DNA from 4 places in the Natranaerobius thermophilus JW/NM-WN-LF genome. Region 1 is predicted to be linked to each of the others. Evidence: riboswitches for the same ligand, from Rfam matches in the RefSeq annotation. Region 1 holds a riboswitch; each other region holds the start of a gene.
What was found. Region 1 has a riboswitch for thiamine pyrophosphate ahead of thiS (sulfur carrier protein ThiS). Riboswitches for the same ligand answer to the same signal wherever they lie in the genome.
Positions count from the first base shown of each region.

Region 2: it holds a riboswitch for thiamine pyrophosphate, as region 1 does, so the genes downstream of both, thiT (energy-coupled thiamine transporter ThiT) here and thiS (sulfur carrier protein ThiS) in region 1, are expected to answer to the same signal.
Region 3: it holds a riboswitch for thiamine pyrophosphate, as region 1 does, so the genes downstream of both, thiW (energy coupling factor transporter S component ThiW) here and thiS (sulfur carrier protein ThiS) in region 1, are expected to answer to the same signal.
Region 4: it holds a riboswitch for thiamine pyrophosphate, as region 1 does, so the genes downstream of both, NTHER_RS14255 (MtnX-like HAD-IB family phosphatase) here and thiS (sulfur carrier protein ThiS) in region 1, are expected to answer to the same signal.

Region 1 is NC_010718.1:2,009,789-2,014,344, forward strand. It holds gene lysA (diaminopimelate decarboxylase) at 1-1,153, opposite strand, end outside; TPP riboswitch at 1,287-1,393, shown strand; gene thiS (sulfur carrier protein ThiS) at 1,491-1,691, shown strand; gene NTHER_RS09700 (thiazole synthase) at 1,693-2,481, shown strand; gene thiH (2-iminoacetate synthase ThiH) at 2,485-3,588, shown strand; gene thiE (thiamine phosphate synthase) at 3,608-4,246, shown strand; gene NTHER_RS09715 (hypothetical protein) at 4,470-4,556, opposite strand, start outside.
Region 2 is NC_010718.1:291,105-295,660, forward strand. It holds gene NTHER_RS01515 (cation:proton antiporter) at 1-659, opposite strand, end outside; gene NTHER_RS01520 (hypothetical protein) at 718-1,035, opposite strand; gene NTHER_RS01525 (nitroreductase family protein) at 1,318-1,917, shown strand; gene NTHER_RS01530 (O-methyltransferase) at 1,989-2,612, shown strand; gene thiT (energy-coupled thiamine transporter ThiT) at 2,602-3,159, opposite strand; TPP riboswitch at 3,358-3,468, opposite strand; gene NTHER_RS01540 (hypothetical protein) at 3,600-3,863, opposite strand; gene NTHER_RS01545 (DNA polymerase Y family protein) at 3,878-4,556, opposite strand, start outside.
Region 3 is NC_010718.1:2,669,911-2,674,466, forward strand. It holds gene tenA (thiaminase II) at 1-616, opposite strand, end outside; gene thiM (hydroxyethylthiazole kinase) at 826-1,647, opposite strand; gene thiD (bifunctional hydroxymethylpyrimidine kinase/phosphomethylpyrimidine kinase) at 1,644-2,471, opposite strand; gene thiW (energy coupling factor transporter S component ThiW) at 2,593-3,108, opposite strand; TPP riboswitch at 3,249-3,351, opposite strand; gene NTHER_RS12590 (RNA-guided endonuclease InsQ/TnpB family protein) at 3,636-4,556, opposite strand, start outside.
Region 4 is NC_010718.1:3,055,517-3,060,072, forward strand. It holds gene NTHER_RS14250 (DMT family transporter) at 1-695, opposite strand, end outside; gene NTHER_RS15730 (YgaP-like transmembrane domain) at 808-984, opposite strand; gene NTHER_RS14255 (MtnX-like HAD-IB family phosphatase) at 1,089-1,769, opposite strand; TPP riboswitch at 1,866-1,971, opposite strand; gene NTHER_RS14260 (efflux RND transporter permease subunit) at 2,053-4,556, opposite strand, start outside.

The DNA.
Region 1 (4,556 bases):
TAAAAACGGTAAGTAAATCTCCAGGTGTTAGATTATCTACTAAATCTATATTTTGTAGGAGAACATCACCTGATTCACAGATTTTACCTACAACAGTATAACTATTATTATGAGGATAATTGGCCTTGTTTGCCACTACAGCAGAGTATTCAGCTCCGTAAAGAGCTGGTCTAATATTATCGCTCATTCCTCCGTCTACTGAAACATAATTTCTAATACCTGGTATTTCTTTAATGACTCCAACACGATACAACATGACACCCGCTTCTCCAATAATTGAACGCCCGGGTTCAAAAATTAATTTCGGCAATTCTATTTTAGAGTCTTTTGCCATATCCAGGATAAGTTGGGATATTTCATTCATAAGTGAATCAATATCTAATTTCGAATCATCACTTCGATATTTTATTCCCATACCCCCACCTAAATCCAGTTCCGAAATACTGTAATTATATATTTTTTGAATTGAAATTAATAATTCCATCATGGTTTTAGCAGCTAATCTATAAGGTTTACTTTCATTAATTTGTGAACCAATATGACAGTGTAGTCCTTGTAAATCAATATATGAAGATTTGATTGCAAAGTTTACAGCTTTCATTATATCGTCTTGACGTAAGCTGAAGCCAAATTTGGAGTCCTCTTGACCAGTTAATATATATTTGTGGGTATGAGCCTCTATCCCGGGTTTAACTCTAAAATAAATTTGGACCCTAGTACTCTTTTTTTGTGCTAACTTTTCAATCAGTTCAAGTTCCAAGAAGCTATCAACTACTATTCTTCCCACATTACAATCTAAGGCATATTCTAATTCTCTTGAGGTTTTATTATTTCCATGAAATAACAGCTTGTCCCCAGGAAAACCAGCCTGAACCGCTGTAAATAATTCCCCTTCCGAGACTACATCAAGGAACAAGCCTTCTTCTTCAACTATTTTACAAATGGTTGTTGACAAAAAAGCTTTACCAGCATAAGCCAATTCAGTTGTAGGATAATATTGTTCTAAAATTCTTCGATATTTTCTACATTTATTCCTAATATGTTCTTCATCTAATATATTCAAAGGTGTATCATATTGTTGAGCTAATTTTACTAAATCACAACCACCTATTTCCAAATTTCCATCTTCATTGATTATTACTGATTCTGACATGACCACTTATAATCACAACCCTTTTATTTTTAAAACTAATCCTATCACTGTTTTTTAATATTTGTCAATAAAACAACAAATTATCCTTGACAGTAAATAGTTTAGAAATAGTATAATAATGTTGAATCAAATATTCGCCAAGCAGGGGTGCCTGAATTCAGGCTGAGAAAGGCCAGTACCGCCTTACCCTTTGAACCTGCTCTGGTTAGTACCAGCGTAGGGAGCTTGTATTGACTAATATCCAAATTAGTCAAGTCAAACTCACCTACTTATGCAGGGTGAGTTTTTTTAATCTAATCAATAATTTACGAGAGTTGAAAATCTTGGAGGTGACAAAATGACAATCAAAGTTAATGGAGAAACAAAACAGGTTTCGGATAATTTAACGGTAAACCAACTTTTTTGGGAATTAAATTTAAAATCCCGCGGTAAAATTGTGATCTTAAACAGGGAAGTAGTTCACAAAGACGAATGGGAAAAGACCCAATTATCAGAAGGTGACGAAATTGAAGTATTAAGTATGGTTGGAGGTGGTTAATTTGTCTAATGACATTTTGAAAATTGGCGGTAAAAAATTAACAAATAGGCTGATTGTGGGCACTGGCAAATTCCCTAGGAAAAGTCTGATTCCACAAGTTTTAGATAGTTCCGGCTCTCAGGCTGTTACAGTTGCTTTAAGGCGCGTTGATTTAAATTCCGATGATGAAAATGTCCTGGATTATATCAATCAAGACTGTATTTTGATGCCAAACACCTCAGGAGCTAGGAATGCAGAAGAAGCAGTAAAAATTGCTCAAATAGCACAAGCTGCTGGATGTGGTAATTGGGTAAAAATTGAAGTTATTAAAGACCAAAAATACCTTTTACCAGACAATTCAGAAACTTTAAAAGCTTCAAAAACCCTAGTGGATGAAGGGTTTAAAGTCTTTCCTTATGTTAGTCCCGAGTTATCAATTGCCCAGGAAATGGAGCAAATTGGAGTTGAAGCTGTAATGCCCTTAGGAGCACCTATTGGTACTAATAAAGGGCTTGAAACCCGTGAGCTCATTAAAATACTAATATCTGAGATAAATTTACCTATTATTGTTGATGCGGGTATCGGTCGGCCATCTCAAGCGGCCGAAGCTATGGAACTAGGCTGTGAAGCTGTGCTAGTAAATACCGCTATTGCTACGGCTGAAAACCCAGTTTTAATGGCAGAAGCTTTCAGTCAAGCTGTCAAGTCGGGAAGGAAAGCATATTTATCCAAAGCCGCACCCGTGAAAGAGACTGCTGAAGCTTCTTCACCTTTGACTGGTTTTCTTCGAGACGAAAATGGGGAGGGATAAGTAATGAGTTTTAGAGATTTTATTAAAAAATACCAACAGCTAGACTTTCAGCAAACTTTTCAAGATATCACTCCCCAAAGGGTTGAAACCGCAATTTATAAAGACAATCCAAACTTTAGAGACTTTTTAGCCATGCTATCGCCAGCCGCAGAAAATTACCTGGAAGAAATGGCGCAAAAAGCTAATCAACTCACCACAAATTTTTTTGGAAAAGCTATCGTTTTGTATGCTCCCATTTACGTTAGTGATCATTGTGATAATAACTGCCTTTATTGTGCTTTTAAAGTAGATAATCAGTTTCAAAGAACTACTTTAAGCCTTGAAGAAGTTGAACAAGAAGCCCAAGCTATCAGCCATACTGGTCTTCGCCATATATTGCTTTTAACTGGTGAATCTAAACCACATGCACCCCTAGATTATATAGAAAAATGTATTGATATTTTAAAAAAATACTTTTCTTCTATAGCTATAGAAATCTATCCATTGACAGCCAAAGAATATAAACAGTTAATTGACAATGAAGTTGATGGACTTACAATCTACCAAGAGGTTTACGACGAAGATATTTATCAACAAGTTCATAAAAGCGGCCCAAAACGCGATTATGATTTTCGATTACTAGCCCCGGAACGCAGCCTACAAATGGGCATGAGAAGGGTTAACATAGGTGCATTATTTGGTTTGGGCCCCTGGAGGCAGGAAGCTTTTTTTACTGGTCTACATGCTTGGTACTTATTAAATCATTATCCGGAAGCTGAAATTTCCATATCTTTTCCCCGCTTAAGACCTTTTGCTGATGAAACCTTGGAATATTATAGAGTTGCGGATAAAAACTTGGTTCAAATGATAGTAGCCACAAGAATTTTTTTACACAGTGTGGGGATCAATATTTCTACTAGAGAAAGCCCTGATTTAAGAGAAAATCTGCTTCCCCTAGGAGTAACTAGAATGTCGGCAGGAGCTAAGACAGCTGTAGGAAGCTATTCCGGTGTAGAAAATAGCGAGTCTCAGTTTCATACCGCCGATGAACGTTCAGTAGTAGAGATCAAAGGTATGTTAATAAATAATGGTTATCAACCGGTATTAAAAGACTGGGAATTAATTTAGATTAGGGAGGGTTAATTTAATGACTACTGGAAACAAAGGATTAAATACAGATATTTATGCTATTACGGCCGAACCCTTTTCCAGGGGAAGAGATAATATTGCAGTGGTCAGTAAAATGCTCAAAGCCGGAATAAAAACCATTCAGTACAGGGAAAAAGATAAAACACCCAGAGAAAAGCTTACACAGTGCAAAAAGATCAGGGAAATGACCAGAGAAGCAAATTGTAAACTGATTATTAATGATGATATAGATATCGCACTACTAGTTGGTGCAGACGGAGTTCACGTCGGTCAAGATGATCTACCAGTTAATCAGGTAAGGAAATTAGTGGGTGATGATATGATTATTGGACTTTCAACCCATTCTCCCGATCAAGCCAAGGAAGCGATTTCATTAGGTGCCGACTATATTGGAGTAGGGCCTGTATTTGAGACAAATACAAAGGAAGATGTTCAAAAACCAGTAGGACTTGAATATGTTGATTACGTTTCGACTAACCTGAATATCCCTTTTACTGCCATTGGTGGTATTAAACGCAACAATATTCATTTAGTTAAGGAAAAGGGAGCTTCATGCTTTGCCATTGTTACCGAGATAGTTGAAGCCCCAAATATTCCTGAAAGAATTCATGAGATTCGATCAATTATTCATTCATAAACAAGAACAGCAAATAACATCCAGGTATTAGTCCAAATAGCGCCAATATCAAAGGCAGAGCAGCTGGCACTGTATTAACAAAATTATCACAGGACCAGCTGCTCGATATTTTGTATTATACGACAAGCTATTAAAAGATAAATTGTATCTTACTTAGTTAAAGTCTCTGTTATACTCCGTTGTTGACAGTTGCAACATCAACATTCAACTTAACACAACCTAGTTAAAAATTGTTGCTTTTTGTCCTATATTTCAATCCATTAACTTGAAAATAATCCATTTTACTTATACTATATTCTTCTCCCGTACT
Region 2 (4,556 bases), 1.4 Mb from region 1:
TGTTGTCTATTACCTGTTGCCTTAAGTAACAGACAAAGAAAACAACCTAACACTGCTCCTAAAAGTGTAGATCCACCTAATTCAATTATAGGTTCTAATATACTAGCAACTGTGAATCCGTTACCTGCAATTAATCCACCAACTATAGCGGAAATAATACCAAAAAAGATAATACACAATGCATCGTCTACTGCTACTACACCTAATAAAGTACTTGTAAAGGGTCCTTTTGCTTTTGTTTCCCTAACTACTGCCAAAGGAGATGCCGGAGCAGTTGCTGTTGCCATAGCCCCAAGCAACAGAGATACTTCCAGTGATAAGTTTAACAAGTAAAACATTGCAAAAAAGACTACAAAAAAAGCGCCAAAAATTTGTACAACAGTTATCCCTACTATGGCTTTACCCAATTGTTTAAGTTTACTAATTTCTAATTCGCTACCTATGAATAGGGCTATAATTCCCAAGCCTAATATTCTAATAATATTAAGGCTTTCGTTTAATTCACTTGGAATTACGTTTAATAATGATGGGCTTAAAATTAATCCAATAATAATGTATCCCACTACCATAGGTACTTTAAATCTTTGTACTAATTTTCCTCCACAAAAGCCTAGTAATAGAATTACAGCTATTCCTAAACTTTGGTCATAGATTGTCAATTAAGGTCACCTCTAATAGATTGATTGGAAAATAATGGAAATATAAAAGAAATTTTTTTTAAGACAAGCCAATAACATTATCAATTTTATAATAGAAGGCTATTCCGACACCTGGCTCATTTAGATCGATTAGTTTGCCTTCTAATAGTTCGGTGGCTTGTGATAATTTTTCTTCTGAGTCTACTATTGAAAAGATGGTTTTGTTACCTTCTTTACAGTGTTCAAAAAGTTGTCTAACCCCTCCCACAATGGGAATTTTATTTTGACAAACTAATGCATTTCCCATTCCTTCAGAGTCAATTACAGTACCTCCCGGAATTCCGATTTCAATAAATTTCTTTAATAGTTCATCTAAATACTCCGTTTCGTTTAACACTATTACTAAGACATAAATTTAAATCACTCTCCCTTGTAGTTTTAGCTTTTAGCGGCTGCTAAAAAACAACCGCAATTAGATCCTATTATTTTATTATACTCTTCTAAGTATGATTTTCAAGGATATATACATATTAGAATAATTCTTAATTTTGAATAAAAACAAAAGCTAATTATAATAGTAATTGTTAACATGAAGGTGTATTATTACTATTTCTAGAAAACATAATAAAATCTCAGAGAATAAGTGATGGTGATTTATAAACTTGGAGGTGTGTTACTGTTGGAAGGAAATTTTTATACTGCTGTTGAAAAGAGGCGTTCTATCTACGGGATTAGTAAAGAAGCTGTCATTTCCGATGACAAAATTAAAAAAATTATTGAACATGCTGTAAAATTCATTCCATCTGCTTTTAATTCTCAGAGTGGAAGGGTGGTATTATTATTAGGAGAACATCACGATAAATTATGGGAAATTATTAAGGATATTCTTAGAGAAAAAGTATCTGAAAAGAAATTTCCTAAGACCGAAGAAAAACTTAACTCCTTTAAAAGTGGATATGGAACAGTGTTATTTTTTGAAGATCAGGAGCCAGTTCAAGAACTTCAGCAAAAATTCCCCAAGTATAAAGATACTTTTCCAATTTGGTCTCATCATTCTTCCGGCATGTTACAATACGTAGTGTGGACAGCGTTGGAATTAGAAGGTTTTGGCGCATCTTTACAGCATTATAATCCTATAATAGATGATGCTGTAAAAAAAGAATGGGATATTCCTGAAAACTGGGAACTGGTGTCCCAAATGCCCTTTGGTAAACCTACAGCTCCTCCGGGAGAAAAGGAATTTAAACCTCTAGATGAGAGAATAAAGGTTTTTAAATAAGAAACCATAAGTATCTATAGATATCCAATTTTAAAGCCAATGCCAATGCAAAATTAGAGGGGGTAATAAATGTGGATCAAGAAATTTTTAATTATATTCAAAACTACATAGTCAGGGATAATTGTAAATCAGATACTATTAAGGAAGAAGAATATCAACGGGATGATGTACAACCCAGTATAGAGCTGGAGACGGGTAAATTTTTAGGTCTTTTGATTAGGTTGATAAATGCTCAAAAAGTTCTAGAATTTGGTACCTGTCTAGGTTATTCAACTATTTGGTTAGGCGAAGCTGTAAAACAAACTGGAGGGAAAGTTATTTCAATTGAAAAAGACCCTAAACTCTATCAAGAAGCTAAAACAAATATAGAGGAAGCGGGTCTTTCAAATTCTGTAGAACTGGTTTATGGTGATATTAGCGAGAAAATTCGGGACTTAACTGGTCCCTATGATATAATCTTTCAAGATGCTCAAAAATCATTATACCCTAAAGTACTGGAAAACAGTATTAATTTGTTGAATCAGGGTGGGGTGCTTGTTGCAGATGATACCTTATTCAAAGTTAAAGGAGCCCCAAGAAATTTAGGGGCTCCTGTTGATGAATATAATCGCAAAGTAATGTCTGATGATAGACTTTACAGTACTATTTTACCTGTCGGCGATGGTGTTACTTTGAGTTATAAGATTAGACAGTAAAGTATTTTTTCACTCTAGTCAAGGTCAATAAAACTATAACAATTATAGTGATTATTAGTTCCGGAACTAAATAACTGGAATTATACAACAAAGAGTACATCCAGACGCTTTGCCCTTCGGGAGCATAGTCGCCAAAAAACACAGCTCCAGCTAAAAAATGGGAGACAAATCTGACCATTCCACCTAAAATAACACCTGTGACTATAGGTAAGATTATATTGGCCGAGGAATTCGCTTTTCTAATCCATGATGAAAAGGTTCCAGCTAAACCTAATCCTGCAAAAGCTACAGGATAATCCAGGAAAAATTGTATCCAGTGAACTATAAAGCCTGCTACTGCTAGCTGTAATATCCCGAAAGTGACTCCTGCCAGTATTCCGGGTTTTAACCCCCAACGAAAGGCTATGATAAATATAGGTAACATCTCTAAGCTAACAGATCCTCCCTGGGGCATGGTGTAAAGCTTAATCATGCTTAAAAGCAATGCCAAAGCCACTGCGATACCGGTTTCTGCCAGGATTCTGACATTTTTTGATACGTTTTCCATAATGAACTCTCCTTTCCTATATTAAGGCTCTTTTATACTCCTTTGTTGATAGTTGAACTCTTAGTGTGAAATTGAAGAGTTCAACTATCAACATTCAACTTTAACACAGCCCATATTAAAAAAAGCGCAATTCCTTAGGAATTGCGCTTTTAGTCGTAAATAATACATAAATAATACAGAAAACTCTATATAGCTCGCCTAGACTAAAAGCCAATTCCCTACGCTGGTATTATCCAGGTCAGGTTCTAGGGTAGGACTAATTGCCCTTCTCAGCCGGGAAGGCGATCCCCGGCACCCCTATTGGCTTAATAAAATTCGATTGTTATTACTATCTTACCATGGGTGTAAATATAATACAATGCATATTAATTTAAATTCTTTCACTAACATATGTCGCCACTAACTCATGACTAAAGTCACGAGAATGCGTGACGAACTCTTCAAATCTTGGCAAGATACCACTTACATGAAGATATTTCGTATTTCAATTCATAAATTTTTTGGGTTTCTCCGATAGTACTTTGGCAAGTGTAAACAATCATTTTGTTGCCTGTTAATTTTTCTTCAGATGTGGATATAACTTGGTCAACACTAACCACTTTTTTAGTACCTTCGGAAGTGGTGATACGATATTTTAAAGGTTTAGGAATTCCATCTTCTTTAAACCAGGCAATCATTTCTATAGGTTTCATTATTACCTTCACAGTAATTCTCCCTTCTATAATAAGCTAGACATCATGGGATACTCTTCTTCTGCATCTACTCCTCCTGCCAAGGGAGGAACTGTTGAATGTAAAAAACAGGACCGGATTAAAGAAGTTTCCCCGTGTTTAGCCCTGATTTTATCGATAGCTTTATAAAAAGACTCTTCTGAATCCGTATCAATAGACAATTTGTCAAACATCGATAGTTGGTAAGACTTACTCGATGAAAGGGAAGATAGTGAAATTCCTATGTGTCTTAAGGGTTCTTCTTCATCCCATAATTCATTTAAAAGTTTTTTACCAGTTTCGAAAATAACTTTAGTAGAATTTGTGGGATTGAGTAATTTTTTTTGTTTACCGTAGGAAATAAACTGTGAGGTTTTAATTGATAAATTGACTACTTGTGCGTAACAATGAGCATCACGTAATCGGCTACTGACCTTTTCAGTTAAAGATAATAACCAAAGCCGTGCTGTCTCTTTATCAGCCACATTTTCGGGAGTAGTAGTAGAATTTCCTAAACCCTTCATAGGAAAACCTTCTGGCCTAACGGAAGACTCCTCAATTCCATTGGCAAAATCCCAGATCAAAAGCCCGTGACTTTTCAACCAAAGTTTCAATTTATTGCGAGGAGTTTTAGCCAGTTCCCCAATGGTAGTGATTCCTCGATCAAGTAACTTTTTTTCTGTAGCC
Region 3 (4,556 bases), 660 kb from region 1:
ATTTGCTGCTTATTAGAAAAGCCTGTTTCATACTTTCCCATTCTTCCTGACCAGCTTCTTCAGCAAAGTATTCCATAAAATCTTTTCCCCATTTTGCGAGATCAGCAAATTCTTGTGAAGAGTACATTTCTATCCAATGTCTATAAGGGTTGGAGCTGCTAGTATCCCCTGTTTGTTTCAAATTACTTCCAATTTCATAAAAACCCCATAAACATGGCAGTAACGCCGCTACAGTTACTCCAACAGTTTCATTGGCAGAGGTTCTAACTAGAAAATCCGTATAAGCCTGACAAGTTGGTGACTTACTAATCTTTTCTAATTCTTGAGTATCAATTCCAAATTCAGCACAATAATCTCTGTGTAATTTCATTTCAGTGTTTAATATTCCATCCATTAAACTGGCAAACATCTGCATCTGTTCTAATTTTCTAGCTTTACCACCAGCTAAAGCGAATACCCGGGCATAGTCTTTTAAATACAGATAATCCTGCTTAATCCAAAAGATAAATTTTTCCCTTTCCAGGTTCCCATTGCCTATTCCTTTAATGAAAGGGTGCTCATGCCAACCGTCCCATACGTCACTACCTAATTCACGCAATGTTTGACAATAACTCATGATATCACCTCACAAATTATATTTTTACTTTTAATAAAAGGTAGAGCAGGCCCATATGCATCAAGGTGCACCAAGTGCCGACCATATACACAGAGATACAAAAGATGTTTCTGCATCCATCAGGATGCTTCATCATACGACGAAAGTGCGACGAAGCGCATCGAGATGCAGCCATACGCGATTTTAACTACTTGCGCACTACTTATATCTTATAACTCAGACACATTCCCCCTCTCTTGCAATTCTTTACTTGTTAAAGCCGCCATGTGATCAAAGATTTTAACTCGAAAACTACCGAGATCAGTTGAACTAGAAATACTCTCTTCAGCCATCTCTCCGACAACTCCCATGGAAACAGTTGCCGCTATTCCAGCTTCCCAGTCATTATCTGAGGCCCCGATAAAAGCACTGATCAGGATTCCTAGCATACAGCCCGAGCCCGTAATCCGACCTAATAAAGGTGTTCCATTGCTAACTTTAACTGTTATATTTCCTTTTGTAATTAAATCTGTTTTTCCCGTTGCCAATACCATTGTGTTGTATTTCTCAGAGAGCTCTGAATTGACCATTTGAATGTCCTCACCCAAGTCCAGGGAGTCCATTCCTTTTCCATGACCTTTGCGACCAGCAAGGCATTTAATTTCAGCATTATTACCTTTGATGCAGCTCACATTGTAATTAGTCAGTAAATCTTTCACCAAGTCCAGCCTGCTTTTTATGGCCACAGCACCCACCGGGTCTAGAACAATTGGTATTTCTAATTCTGAAGCTTTTTCTGCTGCCAGATAAATGGAATCCTTGTGTTCTTGATTTATTGTACCGATATTTATATAAAGTGCTTTAGCCAGGGGCACAAAATCAGATACTTCGTCCCTACTCTCACACATAGCCGGTGAAGCGCCGGCAGCCAATGTAATATTAGCGCAATCATTCATTGTGACATAATTAGTAATAGCATGGACTAAAGGATTTTCTTGCCTAACTTGTGTCAAATAAGTTCCCAACTTAAAATTAGAATTGAATGTACTCATGCATTTAATTCCTCCTTTTCTTGCACTTCTTCATCTCCTATTGATGAATGCAAGAGTACTTTTGAACCTTCACCGATTGTAAAACTATTATTAATGGCTTGTGTAACGTATTTTTTAGCTAATTTTATGCTAGTTAATAGATCATCTGTTTTACTCAAATATGCACATATAGCTGATCCCAGGGTACAACCCGTTCCGTGAAGACTGCCAACGCCCACTCTTTCAGCTGAAAATGTGTGATATTCATCTTCCCAAAAGAAATGATCAGTAGCGTTTCCACTTGTATGTCCACCCTTGATTAATACGGATTTTGCTCCCGCTTCCTTCAACTTATGAGCTGCTTTTTGTAAGTCTTTTGAATGGTCAATGTTTATGCCAGTCAATATCTCTGCTTCGGGAATATTAGGAGTGATGATATCAGAGATGGGAATAAGCTTCTCTAGCAAAGTTGATACTGCTTGTCTTTCTAGTAGTAAATCACCGCTTGTAGCTGCCAAAACAGGGTCAATTACAATCCAAGGTTTCGTTGAAAAAGAAGCAAGATTATCGGAAACGGTTTCAATTATTTGAGCATTTGAAAGCATCCCCGTCTTTACTGCAGAAATTTCCATATCCTCCGCCACTGACTTAAATTGCTCTGCCACCAAACTAGATTCAAGATGAACAGCGTTTTGTACCCCTGCAGTGTTCTGGGCAGTCACACCTGTTAGCACGGTAGTTCCGAATACTCCTATAGACTGAAATGTTTTTAGGTCAGCTTGTATTCCAGCACCACCCCCAGAATCAGAACCTGCAATGGTCATAACTACTTTTGTTTTAGACATATAATCACCCTTTTTTGTTATAGTTGTTTATGAGAAACAGAAAGAGAAAGCCCCGCTAAAGTCCCGCTAAAACCCCACTAAAGCCCCACTGCTTTAACTGCGAGAATATATAGGGGGTATATCAAAGATGATCTGTCATGGAAATAGATCTGTCTCCCCGGACCCTTTCTAATACCACACTCAAGCCAACTCCTATGAATGCCCCAACAATGGCACTTATGGCAAAGGGTGGAATATAAAAGTAGATCACAGCTTCATGGCCTAGGATCAATCTGGCAATAGGGACTGATAGCAAAGCGCCAATAATAGAAGTGCCGAATACCTCTCCAATAAAAGCTCCGTAAGGGCGCTGTCTAGCCATTTTAAAACCTATTCCGGCCAGTAAAGCCCCTGCCATACCACCCGGAAAAGCAAGTAAAGTTCCGATACCCAAAATATTACGTAATAAACCTATCATAAATGCGATCAGAACTGCTGGACCTGGACCGAGAAATATACCGGCAATTACATTAATAGCGTGCTGCATAGGATAAGCTTTAGCGAAACCAGCTGGAAACCAAATCAAATGAGATGTAAAGGTTCCAATAGCGATTAACAAAGCCATCAAAGTTATTTTACGGGTGTTATTTTGTAACATCGTAGCCACCTCCCATGATAAGTCATGATATTAAGGCATGATATTAAGGCATAATATTAATCCATGATAATAATTCTGATAATAAAAAAAGCTCCCGGGAAGACCGGGAGCCGTATATACACTGTCTTGTTCTAAATCTTAGCCTACGGCAACCGCTCTCCCTTCGCTGGCATTAACCAGTTCAGGTTATGGGGTCGGTGTTTACCCTCTCAGCCCATTTTTGGGGCTCCCCCGGCGGTGTTCCAATTCATTATAAAGTTTTTGCCATAAATTTTTTGCATAAATATTCATTATAAATTTTCTTAATATAAAGATATCATATTCGTTAATTTTTGTAAATTTAATCATCTCGACTTCAGATCAATTTTAATTCTTTTTTAAGATCATCAATTTGTTTTTTAGTTAATCCAGTATATCTCATAATTTTATCTATTTTTTCTCCATCTTCCAACATCTTTTTGGCTATTTGGTTCGGGCGAACCGCCTTCTTGACATACTCCCACAGCTAAAGCAGTGGGATTCTGGGGTCAAGCAGAAACAGCCTCTATGATAGCAGGTCTTACGTTTCCTAACCCAATGGACGATGCCCCGCCCATGTGTATATTAATTGCAGCGTTCAGATCTCTGTCAATTTTTAAACCGCAATCACATTCGAAAATTCTGTCTGATAGTTTAAGGTTTTGATTTATTTCACCGCACTTACTACAAATTTTTGAACTTGGATAAAAGCGATCTACCTTAACTACTCTAGAACCTTTTTTCTTGGCAACATATTCGAGAATTTCAACAAAAGTAGAATATCCTAAGTCTTGAATCTTTTTACCCCACATCTTTTGCATAGCTTTCATGTTGAGGTCTTCAATAAAAATGTATTCATACTTATCTGTTAGCTCATGTGCCAGTTTAAAGAAGTAGGCTCTACGCTGATTGACCACTTTCTTATGAAGTCTAAAAACTTTTTTCCTAGCTTTGTTTCGGTTATTAGAGCCTTTTTCTTTTGAACTTAATTCTTTCTGTGCTTTCTTTAATTCCTTCAATTTGTGGTGATAATAGAATGGTGCTTCATATTTCGTACCGTCTGATGCTACAAGAAATGTCTTCAAGCCAAAGTCCAAGCCGATGGAGCTTTTACCCTGCCTATCGGGGACTTCGATTTTTTCTTTAACTACAAAACAAATATACAGGTCGCCTAAAGGATCTCGTTTTATAGTTACAGTTTTAATATTTTCTGGAAGCTCTCTGCTTTTACTGAATTTATAGACCTTCTTTCCGATTTTGATTAAGTTATCGTCAACATATTTCCAACCTGCTTGTTTTAAAGTGAAGCTTTTGTATTTTTTAATTTTTTTGAATTTAGGCGGTGAAGTTTTAATACCATGTTTCAAATTCCTAAAGAATAACTGGTATGCTCTATCTATTCTATCTACTATATCTTGAATTGCTTGTGA
Region 4 (4,556 bases), 1.0 Mb from region 1:
GAAGCTTTTACTACCTGCATGCCCGAGTAATAAAGAATATATGGCAAAACAGTATGAATAACACCTATAATTGCCGCTATAAAAATTTGCCCATGGTGGAAATTAGCTTGAAAATTCACCAAGGGCAACATTATCAAGATGGCCACAACCATTTTATAATAAACTACTATAGGCGCCGGTAATTGCACTAGCTTTACTAAGATCACCACTAGACTAGCACTTATAGCAGCACACAAACCTAAGGCGATCCCTGCCAAGTCTTGAGTTGATATACTGACTACAGAAGGGGTTAAAATTAAGGCTAAACCTACCAGAGAAATGACTATGGCCAGGATATTTCTGAACTCCGGAGTTTCTCGAAAGAAAAAAGGGGCTAAAAATGCTACAATTACTGGTTTAGTGTAATAAGCAAATAGAGAATTACTTAAAGTGGTTAGATAGATAGAAGATAAAAATAAAATTGCATTCAAAGCATATAAAATTCCTGTTAAAAAGATAACCATGTATGCCTTAAATTTATTTGTGATCAAAAGATCTTCCCTGGGCAAAATCGACAATAAAAATAAACAGGCAAATAATGTCTTATAGAAAGCCAGGTCAGTAGCTGGCATTGCACTCCATCTGGCAAAAATACCCACAGTTCCCCAAATACAAGCTGAAATAAGAATTTTAAAATAACCAGACTGGAAAAACATCGACCCCACCTCAATATTATTGGATGCCTGAAATGAGGCCGTTATTCCTTAAAGATTAAAATCAGAAAAATTGATTTGTCAGGGTAGACCACCCCACTAAGTGATAAATTATTCAAAAACCCAAAACTCCCTCTAAAATATTTGACCCGCCTAAAGCTGCAAGTAAAGCAATTAACCAGCCAGGGAATCCAAATAGTACAGGTACAACTATCAGACCTATACCAATGACAATTCTGATTATACGATCGTAAAAACCTACATTTTTTTGGATATACATTGAATCAATCAAGTTTATCTCTCCTAATTAAGGATTATATTGATCTAGTCTGTATTTTTTCAACTTCTCCAAGCTGGTATCCATTCAGTTTTATAGTTTCGTATTTATTCCATAGATTATTCCGTTTTAATATCTAGTTTATTTATTACATCCTGAAAACTCTTAATTTTATTAGCTTCAATTCCTTTCGATTTTGCTATTTGATATAGTTTTTCTTTGGCAAAAACAAGGTCTGCAATTTCTATGGGACATCGGTCTGAATAGCCATCTCCTACATAGATTGTTTTAGGGACAGTTTTAAAATTGCTAATTAAGCTTCGAATTATTGCAGTTTTGCAGCTACCACACTGATGACAGTTATCATTAGAATATGGTGTTGTCATACTGAAATTTCTATTGTTAACCAATAATTTATTAGCGTAAAAAGGAATATGTGATAATCCTTCTCTACCTAAAATTTCTTTAATTAATAAATCATAACCATCACTTACAATGTATAGCTGATCACCTTCTCTATTTATTATGTCAACAAATTTTTTAAAATCAGGGTCAATTTGAATATTACTTATAGCTCTGCTAACATCCTCCCAGGAACAATCAAATAACTTAAAGGTCTCTCGAGCAACATCTTTTGTCGTAAGCTCACCTTTTTCCCACTGTTGATTAAGCTCTTGCCATCCATTTCGGGCACAAGTTTGAATCATTAAATTACAACTGTCTTGAAATGTAACGGTTCCATCAAAATCCGTGACAAACAAGCGCGGCTTCCTTAATCTATTAGTATGTTCATCACTCACTTAATCACTCTCCTTATATATTGGGAACCACTATCAACTAACAAAAATTAGGACCTTTACCCGATCTAGGGAAAGGTCCTATTAACTAATACATTACAGGATCTATGAGTAATTCCCTGCGCTGGCATTACCCAGATCAGGTTAAAGGGTCAGGACCTCTTCAGGTCCACTCTCAGCCAATACGGCTCCCCTAATTTGCTGACTTAATTTAAAATTATAGTATCACTCAATTACATAAATTGTCAATTGAATTTCATAAAAATTTCCACTCAATTCAATATATCTAATCTAGATTAAATCTAGATTTAATCCAGATGATTACTAAAGGCAGTATCACTAATGTTAGTAGAGTAGCACTAAACAATCCACCTATAAGAGAAAAAGCCAAAGAGTTTTGAATTTCAGACCCAGGACCAACGGCAATAGCCATGGGAATTAATGCCAACAAGGTAGTAATAGTAGTCATCAAAATGGGTCTCAATCTAAGGGAAGCACCTTCAAGGACACTATCTTCCCGTTTAATGCAATCCACTAAAACAATAGCATTATTAACAACTAATCCTGAAAGTATAATAACCCCCATTATTGATGCCACATTTAAAGTATCATTCAAAATATATAGTGCTAGAATTACACCTACAAAAGAAAAAGGTATGCTGACCATAATAACAAGAGGATAACGTAAAGATTCGAATTGACCTGCCATGACCATAAATACTAGCAACAAAGATAAAGCCAAAGCTCCACCTAGCTCTAAATATGAGGACCACATATCCTCGTAAGCGCCCCCATAATTTAGGCGATAACCTTGCGGGATATCCACATTATCTAATCTATCTTGGATACTATTTACCGCTCCCCGAACATCTCTTGTTTCCGAATCGGCTGAAATTGTTACATAGCGCTGACCGTCCTGTCGATTGATAACCGTAGGGCCTGGCTCTTTTTCAACTGTGGCAATATCCTGGTATTTTTCTTTTATTTCTTCAGTAGACTCAGGTCCTTCGCTAAAGTAACCTAATACTATGGGGATCTCTCTACCATCTTCTCTAAAAATTGTTGCTCTTCTTCCTGTTAAATCAGTTTCTAAGTCTTGAGACATTTGAATGGGAGTAATTCCTTTTAACATGCTTTGTTCGTCTTTGGGAGAAACCTGTAGTTCTGGTCTGGGTGTAGGTAAGTTTCTCGAAACATTTGAAACAACTTCTAATTCAGAAACTTCATTAGCTATATCTTGAGACAGTTCCCTCAGTGTGTCAAGTTCTGGACCGATTAAGTCAATTTCAATAGCATCACCACCCATCTCTAAATCTCCCTCCATCTCGGAAGCGCTAATTGAGGCCTGGTCATGATCGTAAAATTCACTCTCAACTTGTTGGGCAAGTTTTTCTTGCTCATCTGTTTCCAATATCACCATCAATTCACCGCGATGGGGAGTTCTTTGAGTGTACCCTGCTCCTTCTCTTTGACTAGCTCGCTCACCTATGGTTGCGTATACAGAGTCAACTTCTTCCTCATCTAAAAGATATTGTTCTACTTCTGTAACAACTTCTTCTGTGGTTTCCAAATGAGTTCCGGGTGGTAATCGTACGTCTACTGTAAATTCGGATCTAGTTATGGGTGGTAAAAATTCTCCACCCAAATTTGGGAGCAAAGTAAAGGATATTACCATTAATATAATAGCTCCACCTAAAACATATTTTCCTTTTTTCGATAGATAGTGCAGGCTTTTTTTATATCGTTTTTTCAAATTTTCAATGGGTATGAACTTTGAAATGGCTTGATTATGCCCAATTAATAACACTGAGAGTACAGGAATAACCGTTAAAGCTGTAAATAACGACATGGCAAGCGAAAAAACTACCATATAGGACAAATCTGCAAAAATAATACCTGCTAGGTCTTCTAATAAAAATACAGGTAGAAAAACCGCAATAGTAGTTAAAGTTGATGCGATTATGGGAGAACTAACTTCTTCTGTCCCCGTGATAGCTGCTTCTTTAATTTGTTTTCCCTGTTCTACGTGTCTAAAAATATTTTCTAGAACCACAACTGAATTATCTACTAACATTCCTATCCCTAGAGCTAATCCCGATAGTGTCATTATATTGAGAGATAGCCCCGTAAAGTAAGCTAGAGGAAAAGTGGCTAGAATAGATGCTGGAATGCTAATGGCTACTATGAGGGTACTTTTATAATTTCTTAGAAACACAAATAGTACCAGGGCAGCCAAAAATCCTCCTAAAACGGCATTTTGTTGTACCATTGAAAGCACTTCTTCAATAAAATTGCCTTGATTCCAGGTGGGTACTAAATTAAGTTCTTGGTATTCACCCTGAATTTTGGCCAATTCTTCATTAATATTTCTGGTAACTTGAACTGTATTTGCGTCAGATTGTTTTTGGATAATCAATCCCAAAGCTTTATCTCCATTGAGACGAACTAAACTTTCCCTTTGATACTCATCTCTAATATCTGCTATATCATCTAAATATACTGGTTCTCCATAATCACCAGAAAACTCTTCTCCCTGCCTTCTATCAGTCGAAAATTCGGTAGAAACCTCTGGATTCTGATCAGCAGGTAACTCATCGCCAGAGGAAAATGAATCATTTAAGCCATTGCTAGTTTCTCCTGGAAAATCAGGTGTGTTTATCCCAACAGTGGTTTCTTCAAGTTCATCAAGACTACTGAATTCTGACACAGATCTCACCAAAAGCTCCTGTTCTTCTTCCACAATTCTTCCACCTGGCACATTGATATTTTGTCCTGATAGTATCCCGTAAA